2 regions of the Pseudomonas sp. GW821-FHT01A09 genome follow, and region 1 is predicted to be linked to the other one. Evidence: predicted binding sites of a transcription regulator. Region 1 holds the regulator's gene; the other holds the start of a gene.

Region 1 (5,835 bases):
GGGCCTCGACGAGGTTCTTGTCGAGGTCGGTCTCTTCGCCCACCAGCTCCAGGTTGATCTCTTTCTTGAGCTGACGCGCCAGGTCGCGAACCAGCCGCGGGAAGCGTCCGAAGACCTTCTTGATCGGCTGCATGCGGGTCTTCATCACCGCGGTCTGCAGGTCGGCGGTGACCACGTCGAGGTTGGACACGGCCTTTTGCATCGACTCATCGGCGCTGTTGGCACCCAGGCGCACCAGACGGTTACGCACCAGCACCAGTTCACCGACCATGTTCATGATTTCGTCCAGCCGTGCGGTATCGACCCGTACGGTGGTTTCCGTTTCGCTGGCGGCCGGTTTTTCGCCGCTCGCAGCGGGTGCACGGGCAGGTGCCGGGGCAGGCGCCTTTGCAGGTTCGGCCTTGGCCGGCGGCTCGGGCTTGGCCGCTGGCGCTGCTGCAGGCTTGGCCGCCACTGGCGCTGGGGCTTTCGCCGGAGCTGTGGCTACGGCGGCTTCGCTGAACTTGCCTTTGCCGTGCAGCTCATCGAGCAGGGATTCGAATTCGTCGTCCGAGATCAGGTCAGCCGAACCGGCCGGCACGGCGCTGGCTGCGGGTGCAGCGGATGCCGCGGCAACCGGCGCAACGGCGTCAGGCGCAAAGGTGCCTTTGCCATGCAACTGATCGAGCAGGGCTTCGAATTCGTCATCGGTGATTTCATCGCCGGGCGCGGCATTGCCTGGCGCTGCGGCCGCGGGGCTGACCGGGGCAGCGGCCGGCGCAGAGAACTGCCCTTTGCCGTGCAGCTGGTCGAGCAGCGACTCGAACTCATCGTCGGTGATTTCGTCACCGGCCGCGGCCGCAGCCACAGGGGCTGGGGCTGGGGCAACGGGCGCCTGGCCCTGGGCTTCAGCTTCGGCTTTGGAAGCGCTGAGGCTGTTGAGCAGGGATTCAAATTCATCGTCGGTAATGTCGACAGGCTCTTCGGCAGCCACCTCGACCGGCGCGGGCGCCGCGGCGACTTCGTCGGCACTGGCCGGCTCGGCCAAGCGCGCCAAGGCTGCCAGCAGCTCGGGCGTGGCCGGCGTGACTTCGGTGCGCTCGCGCACTTCGCCGAACATGCTGTTGACGGCGTCGAGTGCTTCAAGCACCACGTCCATCAGTTCCGAGTCAACGCGCCGCTCACCCTTGCGCAGGATGTCGAAGACGTTTTCGGCGATGTGACAGCATTCGACCAGCTCATTGAGCTGGAGGAAGCCGGCGCCGCCTTTTACAGTGTGGAATCCGCGAAAGATTGCATTGAGCAAGTCCGCGTCATCTGGCCGGCTCTCGAGCTCTACCAGTTGTTCGGAGAGTTGCTCGAGGATCTCGCCGGCCTCTACCAGGAAATCCTGAAGGATTTCTTCATCGGCGCCGAAGCTCATGTGGGTGCTCCCTGGAAATCGTTAACCGTCATCAGTTTCTGGAAACTAGAAACCCAGGCTGGACAGCAGATCGTCGACGTCATCCTGTCCGGATACGACGTCTTCACGTTTATCGGCATGAATCTGCGGACCTTCACCCCTGGTGGGATGTTTTTCTTTATCTTTTTCGTCGCGCAGCTGCTGATGGTCGTGTTGGATCCCAGCGAAACGGTCAACCTGACTGGCCATGAGCACCAGTTTGAGCAAATTGCTTTCGACTTCAGTGACCATTTGCGTGACCCGCTTGATCACCTGACCGGTAAGGTCCTGGAAATCCTGGGCCAGCAATATGTCGTTGAGGTGCCCCGACACCTGCTTCGCATCGGCTTCGCTGCGAGTCAGGAAGCCGTCGACACGCTTGACCAGCTCGCGAAACTCGTCGGGCGACGTTTCGCGACGCTGGAAGCGCTGCCAGTCCTGGCGCAGGCTGGCGGCATCGTCGGCGAGCGACCCCAGTACCGGCGTGCTCTCCTCCACCAGGTCCATGGTGCGGTTGGCGGCGGCATCGGTGAGACGCACCACGTAGGAGAGGCGTTCGGTGGCGTCGGTTATCTGCGACACCTCTTTGGCCTGTGGCATGTTCGGGTCGATCTGGAAGTCTACGATTGCACTGTGCAGCTCACGGGTGAGCTTGCCGATCTCCTGGTACAGGCCGCGATCACGGGTCTGGTTCAATTCGTGGATCAGCTGCACGGCTTCGCCGAACTTGCCTTGTTCCAGGCGTTCGACCAACTCCTGGGCATTCTTTTTCAGGGTCGACTCGAAGTCACCCAAACTGGATTGCTTGTCCATACTGCTGCCCCCGTGGCGTCATTCAGCTGTTGACGCGCTCGAAGATCTTCTCGATTTTTTCTTTCAACACTTGCGCAGTGAAAGGCTTGACCACATAGCCGTTCACGCCGGCCTGGGCAGCTTCGATGATCTGTTCACGCTTTGCTTCGGCCGTCACCATCAATACTGGGAGGCTTTTGAGACGGTCATCGGCGCGAACCTGACGCAGCAGGTCGATGCCGGACATGCCGGGCATGTTCCAGTCGGTCACCAGGAAGTCGAAGGCGCCGCTTTGCAGCATCGGCAACGCGGTAACGCCGTCGTCGGCTTCCGAGGTATTGGTGAACCCCAGGTCGCGCAGCAGGTTCTTGATGATCCGCCGCATCGTCGAAAAGTCGTCGACGATGAGGATTTTCATGTTCTTGTCCAAGTAGACCTCCAAGCAGTCTTTAACGCACCCAGCACCTGGGTGCGCGATCAATCAAAACCAGTTATGTGTGTAGCAAGTGGTGAGGGGGCTTGCTCCCGAGGGGCCATTGCTGACTCACCGCGGTGTTTCAGTTCGGGCCTCTCGGGAGCAAGCCCCCTCACCACAGGTATCGCGTTGTTCAATTACGGCCCAACTGCTTGTTTACCTTGCCCGCCACTCACCCAGGCGACTGCGCAGACGCGCCGCGCACTGGCTGTGCAACTGGCTGACCCGCGATTCGCTGACCCCCAGCACTTCGCCGATCTCCTTGAGGTTCAGTTCCTCGTCGTAGTACAGCGACAGCACCAGTTTTTCCCGTTCAGGCAGGTTGGCGATGGCATCGGCCAAGGCCGCCTGGAAGCGCTCGTCTTCCAGGCCGCGCGATGGCTCGGGGCTACCGCTGGCGCCCTCCTCGTGCAGCCCTTCATGCTCACCGTCCTGCAGCAGGTCGTCGAAGCTGAACAGGCGACTGCCCAAGGTATCGTTCAGAATCCCGTAATAATCATCCAGACTCATCTGGAGTTCGGCCGCAACCTCGTGATCTTTAGCGTCGCGGCCAGTTTTTGCTTCGATAGCGCGAATGGCATCACTGACCATGCGGGTATTGCGATGCACCGAACGCGGTGCCCAGTCACCTTTGCGCACCTCGTCGAGCATGGCGCCACGGATGCGGATACCGGCGTAGGTCTCGAAACTGGCGCCCTTGCTGGAGTCGTATTTGGTCGAGACTTCGAGCAGGCCGATCATCCCGGCCTGGATCAGGTCCTCGACCTGCACACTGGCCGGCAGACGCGCCAGCAGGTGGTAGGCAATACGCTTGACCAGCGGTGCGTAGGTCTCGATCAGCTGATACTGCTGAGACTCGCGCGAGGCCTTGTTGTACATCCGATATCCGCTTGCGCTCATGAGACAGGTCCCGCACTGGTTTGCTGAACCAAACGTTCGACGAAGAACTCCAGGTGCCCGCGTGGATTGGCGGGCAACGGCCAGGTGTCGACCTTTTGGGCGATCGCCTTGAAGGCCAGCGCGCATTTGGAGCGCGGGAAGGCCTCGTAGACGGCACGTTGTTTCTGCACAGCCTTGCGCACCGATTCGTCGTACGGCACGGCGCCCACGTACTGCAGGGCCACGTCGAGGAAGCGGTCGGTCACCTTGGTCAGCTTGGCGAACAGATTGCGGCCTTCCTGCGGGCTCTGGGCCATGTTGGCCAGGACCCGGAAGCGGTTCATGCCGTAGTCGCGGTTGAGCAGCTTGATCAGCGCGTAGGCGTCGGTGATCGAGGTCGGCTCGTCGCACACCACCAGCAGCACTTCCTGGGCTGCGCGCACGAAGCTGACCACCGAGTCGCCGATGCCGGCGGCGGTATCGATCACCAGCACATCGAGGTTGTCGCCGATGTCGCTGAAGGCCTGGATCAAGCCGGCATGCTGGGCGGGCGTCAGGTGCACCATGCTCTGGGTCCCGGAGGCGGCCGGCACGATACGGATCCCGCCGGGCCCCTGCAGGAGCACGTCACGCAGCTCGCAGCGCCCTTCAATGACGTCAGCCAGGGTGCGTTTAGGCGTCAGGCCGAGCAACACGTCGACGTTGGCCAGACCGAGGTCGGCGTCCATCAACATGACTCTGCGGCCAAGTTCCGCCAGCGCCAGTGAAAGGTTCACTGACACGTTGGTCTTGCCGACGCCACCTTTACCGCCGGTTACGGCGATCACCTGTACGGGATGCATGCTACCCATGTTCGTTCTTTACCTTGTCACTTAGACCGAGGCCACACGACTGACTGCGCTTCATCTTCTGAAGATTGCCTGGCAGACCATCGATGCAGGTGGATTGCAACGTTTTCATTGTTTGTTTCCCTCAGCCCGCGCGCTTGCCAGGGCTGTGGTAGAGATCAGCGAACATATCGGCCATGGCCTCTTCGCTGGGCTCCTCTTGCAGTTGCATGTTCACCGCGCGGGTGACCAATTGATGTTTGCGCGGCAGATGCAGGTCGTCCGGAATGCGCGGGCCATCGGTCAGATAGGCCACGGGCAGGGCGTGGTGGATGGCCAGGCTCAACACCTCGCCCAGGCTGGCGCTTTCGTCCAGCTTGGTGAGGATGCAGCCCGACAGGCCACAACGCTTGTAACTGTGATAGGCCGCGGTCAGTACCTGCTTCTGGCTGGTGGTGGCCAGGACCAGGTAGTTGCGCGCCTTGATGCCACGACCGGCCAGACTCTCCAGTTGCAGGCGCAGGGCCGGATCGCTGGCTTGCAGGCCGGCGGTATCGATCAACACCACGCGCTTGCGCAACAGCGGCTCCAGCGCCTGACCCAGGGACTGGCCGGGGTCGACGTGGGTGACCGAGACATTGAGAATCCGCCCCAGGGTCTTGAGTTGCTCCTGGGCACCGATACGAAAACTGTCCATGCTCACCAGCGCGATGTTCTGCGCGCCGTACTTGAGCACGTAACGTGCGGCCAGCTTGGCCAGAGTGGTGGTCTTGCCCATGCCGGCCGGGCCGACCATGGCGATCACACCGCCCTCTTCGAGCGGCTCGACCTCCGGGGTGACGATCATCCGGGTCAGGTGCGCGAGCAGCATGCGCCAGGCTTGACGCGGTTCTTCGATGTCGCCGGTGAGGGCCAGCAGGTCGCGCGACAGCGGACCGCTGAGGCCGATGCGCTGCAGGCGGCGCCACAGGTTGGCCTGCTGCGGGCGGCTGCCCTGCAGCTGGGTCCAGGCCAGCGAGCCGAGTTGCACTTCAAGCAGTTCACGCAGGCCGTTGAGCTCCGAACGCATGGAGTCGAACAGACGCTGGTCGACGCCAGGCTGGGCCGGTGCCGCAGGCGCTGCCGGACGCGCCGGCTCTTCGAAGCGTGGTTCGATCAGGGGCTCGGCGGCGGTCAGCGGCAGGCCGGCGAACAGCTGGCGATTGGTGTGCGCGACGCTGTCGCCGCGCTGGCCGAGTTCGGCCTGGGCGGTGACGATGCGCGACTGGGTCTTGCGCAGCTCGTCTTCGAGCTCGACGTTAGGCACCCGCGGCGCCAGCGCCGAGAGCTTGTAGTCCAGCGCGGCAGTCAGTTCCACACCGCCGGCAATCCGACGGTTGCCGATGATCGCGGCTTCGGCGCCCAGCTCGTCGCGGACCAGTTTCATGGCCTGACGCATATCG
Region 2 (5,835 bases), on a different contig from region 1:
AACGCAGCACCTCGCGTTCGCGCAGCGTCAGGTTGTTGGTCTTGACCAGCGCATCGATCGCGGACCTGTTGCCCCTGGTCACCGATTCGGCCGCTGCCTGGGTGGCGATACCACGATCCTCCAGCAGCGTGGACATCTGCGGCTCCAGGTAGGTCGCCCCGCTCGCCAGAGTGCGCACGCCTTCCAGCAGGTGAACCGGGTCGCTGTCCTTGCCGATAAAGCCCATCGCGCCACAGCGAAGGGCCAGGCTGACGGTGGCCGGAGTATGAGTGGCCGAGATCACCAATAAACGCACCGCGGGAAACTTTATCCGCAGGGCGCGAATAAGGTTCAAACCGTCGGTTTCTTCAGGGCCGAGGGCGAAGTCCATGACCACGACATCGACGGGGGACTGTTTGAGTGCCAGCAGCAGATCGCGGCTACGGGTGAAGCACCCGGCGATTTCGAATTCAGCGGAGCCGCCGAGCACATGCTGCATGCCGCACAGGACGAACTCGTGGTCATCGAGCAGCATCAAGCGGATGGGGTTACTGGTGTCGCACATGATGTAGTGGCGCCCTGCGTAAGAAATGGGTAACACCCGCCGGCGCGATGAAGCGAGGTTCTGGCTGAGATGATGGTCGTGGCAACGGCTCTGCGCCGAGGAGTGCAGGCGTTTCCACGGAGCGGATCTTAACGGCGAGGGTCGTACAGCCCTATAGGAAAAGTCTGAAACACGTAACCGCATGTATTTAATTGATAAACGCTATCGATACAGGTGATGAGTTCATTCGCACCGGTGGTGTTACTTTTTACCCCGAAGCACGAATTCACTCACGCAGCCTGGTTTTCCCCCGACCTCCAGTGCCTGCCGAGCGGTTCCACTTCAGTCCTTTGGTGAAACTCCTCTGGCCGCCTTCCCCGCAGATGGCGGCCTTTTTTTTGCCCGGATCTTGCCCTCGTCGCTTGGCGACGCACCAGCCGGGGCTTCGACGCTGCCGGCGTCGATGCGGTCTCGCTCGCGCACATAGCGATGAATGGTGGTGCTGGAGCCGGTGTTGGCCAATTCGATACGTATGACATCGATGCTCGGGCGCTCGCCGCGCACGCTGATGCTTTCACGCGCTGGTGTTTCGCGTGCGCGAGCCAGCCAGCGGATGAATCAGCGTCAAGCCAGCCAACGAGGTGCCATTTGCAACAGGTGCTGGGTCAACGCCGCCAGCAGCTCACCGCCATTGCGCCAGTGGTGCCAGTACAGCGGCACTTCCAAGGGCCTGTCCGGCAGCAATTCGACCAACCGGCCCGCCCGCAGTTGCTCAGCAATCTGCAATTGCGGAATCAAGCCCCACCCCATCCCCGCCTCGGTCATACGGATAAAGCCCTCAGAAGACGGGCACAGATGGTATTGAAAACCGCCCGCCGCCTGCAGCGCTGCCATGTAGCGATGCTGCAGGCTGTCGTCCGGGCCGAATACCACGGCGGGCGAGCGCTCCAGCAACTCGACCGTGACGCCAAGGGGAAAATGATTGGCCATGAATGCCGGGCTGGCGACCGCGCGATAACGCATCACGCCCAGCAGAACGCTGCGCGCGCCTGCCACCGGCCGCTCGCTGGCACACAGGCAGGCCGCCACCTCGCCTGCACGCATGCGCTTGAGCGCGACCTCTTGGTCCTCCACCACCAGATCCAGCAGCAGCCGCTGCTCGCGACAGAAATCTCCCACCGCTGCCGCCCACCAAGTGGCGAGGCTGTCGGCATTGAGGGCGATACGCAGGCGATCGGGCAAGCCATCTTCGTTCAGGGTCGGCACCTGACTGAGCAGATCGCGTTCCAGCAAGCGCACTTGCTGCACGTGGTTGAGCAGGCTTGCGCCTACCGGCGTTGCGGTGGGGGGACTGCTGCGCACCAGCACGGGTTGACCGACGCGCGCTTCGAGCAGTTTGATGCGCTGAGAGACCGCCGATTGCGAAAGGTTGAGCGCCTGCGCAGCACGCTCGAAACCACCCTGCTCGACAACCGCACTGAGGGCGGCCAGCAGTTTGTAGTCGATCATCGATTTTCCTGATGTGCGATACTTTGAATTCACTGCCCTTATACAGGTATTGGTGACCGACATGAACGCGCGCATCGAGCGATACCTGCAGGCCGGTACCCGCGACAACGCTCGGCGCAGCTAACAAGCTTTACTTGCATCGACCCGCACTGCCCGGAGACCGCCATGACCCCACCTGCCCCGCTCTACCTGGAATCCTTCCACGTCGGTGACACCTTCACCAGCGCCAGCAAAGTGATCACCCTCGAACAGATCAAGGCCTTCGCCCAGGAATTCGATCCGCAACCCTTCCATCTCGATGAAGAGGCAGCCCTCGACACGCTCTTCGGCGGCGTCGCCGCCAGCGGCTGGCACACCGCCGCCCTGAGCATGCGCTTGCTGGTCGACAGCCTGCCGCTGGGCAATGGCCTGATCGGCGCCGGCAGCGATCTGCGCTGGCCGACCCCGACCCGCCCTGGCGATGAACTGCATGTGCGCAGCGAAGTGCTGGAGGTCAATCCATCGCTATCCAAACCCGATCGCGGCATCGTCGTGGTGCAGTGCGATACCCTCAACCAGCGCGGCGAATCCGTGCAACGGGCAATCAGCAAGTTGCTGGTGTTTCGCCGCCCGTAGTTTCAGCCTTCGTACAAGCACCGACCTAGAGCGGCGCGCGCCGATCTGTGCGTTTATCGCCCGGATTGCACCGCCATAGCGCTCAAGTTTCGGAGGGCCGCGAGGATAACGTGATGACAATTATTTCATCCGTAATCCGGAGTGCCCCCCATGTTCGCCCACCTCAAAGTCCGCACCGGCATGATCGGCGTCTTGCTGTTGTTCGTCGTGGCCCTGCTTTTTTCCACCCTCAACAGTTGGTGGTCAGCGGTGCGCAGTCACGATCAGATCGATGAACTGAGCCGCACTTCGCATCAGATCGACGGCATCAACAACGCTTTGCTGCTGGCGATTCGTACCAGCGCCAACGTGTCGTCGGCGTTCATCGAAACCGTGGGTGGCCGCTTTGATGACGCCGAGGCGCGGCTGGTGCGCAGCGAGGGCATCTGGAACGACGCGATCGCCAAGGTCAACGCATCGACCACCGACCTGCGTGATCCGCAGCTCAAGGCGCTGGCCGAAGACCTCAAGGGTGCCTTCGCCGAATACGGTACCGCCATCGTCGGTCAGCGCGCCGCTACCCGCGCGCGCTCGGCCGATCAGTATTTCGTGGTCAACATCGCGGCCGGCAACGGCATGACCAAGCTTCAGGAAATCCGCGTCAAGCTGGTAGGCGCGCTGGATGCCCGCGCAGCCGAGATCAATCAAGAGTCCACTGCGCGCCTGGCCACCGCCAAGCTGCTGTCCATCGCCCTGGGCCTGATCACCCTGGCGCTGGCGGTACTGTGCTGGAGCTTCATCTCTGGCCGGGTACTGCGGCCATTGCGTGACGCCGGCGAGCATTTCAAGCGCATCGCCAATGGCGACTTGACCCGCGAGGTCATCTCCCCGAGCCGCAACGAGATCGGCGAGTTGTTCGTCGAGCTTCAGCGCATGCAGGCCAGCCAGCGCGAAACCCTGATCCAGATCGCCGGCTCGGCCACCCAACTCGCCTCGGCCGCCGAAGAACTCAACGCCGTGACCGAAGAGAGCAATCGCGGCCTGCAGCAGCAGGACATGCAGCTCGAGCAAGCCGCTACTGCGGTCAATCAGATGACCAGCGCCGTCGAAGAGGTGGCCCGCAACGCGGTGTCTACCTCGCAGGCCGCCACCGCCTCCAACACCCTCTCGGAGAAAAGCCGCCAGCAGGTGCGCGAGAACATCGCCGGCACCCAGTCGATGACCTCCGAGATCCAGGGCAGCGCCGAGCGCATCCAGCACCTGGCCGACGAAGTGCGCAGTATCGGCAAGGTCCTCGACGTGATCCGCGCGGTCTCGGAACAGACCAACCTGCTGGCGCTCAACGCCGCCATCGAGGCGGCGCGTGCCGGTGAGGCCGGTCGCGGGTTTGCCGTGGTGGCCGACGAGGTCCGCACCCTCGCCTACCGTACTCAGGAATCGACCCGCGAGATCGAGCAGATGATCGCCAGCGTGCAGAGCACCGCCGAACAGGCCGTGGACTCGATGCGCAGCAGCACCAGCCGCGCCCAGGGCACATTGGAAATTACCCAGGCATCCGGCGCGGTGCTGGAGGACATCTTCGCCGCCATCGGCCAGATCAACGAGCGCAATCTGGTCATCGCCAGCGCAGCGGAGGAACAGGCCCAGGTGGCGCGTGAAGTGGACAGCAACCTGGTGGCGATCCGCGATCTGTCGGCGCAGTCCGCAGCCGGGGCATTGCAGACCAGCGCCGCCAGCCACGAATTGTCGCGCCTTGCCGCCGAGCTCAGCGGCCTGGTGGCGCGCTTCCGGACCTGAGGCACGACCTCGCCAGGGTCCCTGGTTTAGGTCAAGATAGCCGGCACACTCGGCCATCGACCAAGGACCCCCATGCAATCCGCTTTCGAAAGCGTACTGGCCAACAAGAACATGGCGCACCAGGCCAAACGCGGCCTGGCGCAAGCCGGCGGCAGCCGCCAGCGTGTCGCCCTGGTGCTGTTCGAACACTTCTCCATGATGGCTTTCACTGGCGCCGTCGACGCGCTGGTGACTGCCAACCTGCTCAATCCCGAACCGCTTTACGAGGTCTGCTCTTTCGGGCTGACCGCCACCCAGGTCACCAGTGATCTGGGCATCGTCATTTCCGCCGATCAAGCCTTGAGCGCCCTTGAAGAAAAATCCTGGGACTTGATCATCCTGTGCGGCGGCTTTCGCGTGGCGCTGCGCGAACACACCGTGCTGCGCAGCAAACTGCGCGCTGCGGCGGCCAAGGGGGCGATGCTTGGCGGCTTGTGGAACGGCGCCTGGTTTCTGGCTCAGGCGCAGTTGCTGGACGGCTACGAATGCGCCTTCCACCCCGAAGGCCGGGCGATGATGGCGGAGGATTATCCCAACGTCCGGTTGAGCTCGCGCAGCTTCGTGATCGATCGCCAGCGGATCAGTTGCGCGGGCGCCAACAGCTCGTTGCGCATGATGCTGGAGGTCATGCGGCGCCAAGGCGCCGAGCACCTGATCAGCGCGGTGGAGGAGATTCTGGCCTGTGATCAAAGCAGTGATGTGCGCGACATTTCGGTCATGGCCATCGACTCCGACCCGACCCTGCCGCAGCCGCTCAAATCCGCCCTGGAGTTGATGCACAGCAATATCGACGAGCCCTTGAGCGTCGACGAGATTGCGCGCTGCGTGAAGCTCTCCAAACGCCACCTGGAGCGGCAGTTCTGCAACTTCATGAAGGCCACGCCGACCCGCTATTACCTGGAGCTGCGCCTGACCCGGGCGCGCCAGTTGATCCAGCAGTCCAATCGGCCGATCGCCGATATCGCCGTGGCCACCGGCTTCGTCAGCCTGTCGCATTTTCAACGGCGCTTTCGCGAGTTCTTCGCTATCGCCCCCGGGCGCCTGCGCACGGCCGGGCGTCAGGCATCTTGAGTATGGCTAGCGCGGCAGCGCGTCTTGGCTTTTTTCCAGCCACTCCAGAGTTTGCGCGAACGGCATCGGGCGCGAGAACAGATAGCCCTGCACTGTCCGACAGCCGAGGCTGAGCAAGGCGTTCATCTCTTCGGTGGTCTCCACCCCTTCAATGATGCAATCCAGACCCATGTCCTGACTCAAGGCCACCAGCGACTTGACGATCTTGTAGCTGGCAGGGTTTTCGTGGATGCCGGTGACGAAGCTGCGGTCGACTTTGAGCTTGGTCAGCGCCAGGGCGTGCAGCTGGCTGAGGCTCGAAT

The links. Region 1 encodes FliA, which starts transcription of late flagellar genes. Its sites were predicted from a motif close to CTAAAGTTTNNNNNNNNNNNGCCGNTAA; they were not measured.
Region 2: the regulator FliA is predicted to act here: its motif matches at 2,729-2,756, upstream of AC3WJP_RS02030 (methyl-accepting chemotaxis protein).

Annotation. Positions count from the first base shown of each region.
Region 1 covers NZ_JBYSWB010000007.1:78,877-84,711, reverse strand. Annotated here, with positions in the region: gene AC3WJP_RS10755 (chemotaxis protein CheA) at 1-1,402, opposite strand, end outside; gene AC3WJP_RS10750 (protein phosphatase CheZ) at 1,448-2,233, opposite strand; gene AC3WJP_RS10745 (chemotaxis response regulator CheY) at 2,256-2,630, opposite strand; gene fliA (RNA polymerase sigma factor FliA) at 2,844-3,587, opposite strand; gene fleN (flagellar synthesis regulator FleN) at 3,584-4,417, opposite strand; gene flhF (flagellar biosynthesis GTPase FlhF) at 4,539-5,835, opposite strand, start outside.
Region 2 covers NZ_JBYSWB010000001.1:454,180-460,014, forward strand. Annotated here, with positions in the region: gene AC3WJP_RS02010 (response regulator) at 1-544, opposite strand, end outside; gene AC3WJP_RS02015 (DNA-binding protein) at 866-1,138, opposite strand; gene AC3WJP_RS02020 (LysR family transcriptional regulator ArgP) at 1,148-2,032, opposite strand; gene AC3WJP_RS02025 (MaoC family dehydratase) at 2,198-2,647, shown strand; gene AC3WJP_RS02030 (methyl-accepting chemotaxis protein) at 2,798-4,423, shown strand; gene AC3WJP_RS02035 (GlxA family transcriptional regulator) at 4,496-5,533, shown strand; gene AC3WJP_RS02040 (putative bifunctional diguanylate cyclase/phosphodiesterase) at 5,540-5,835, opposite strand, start outside.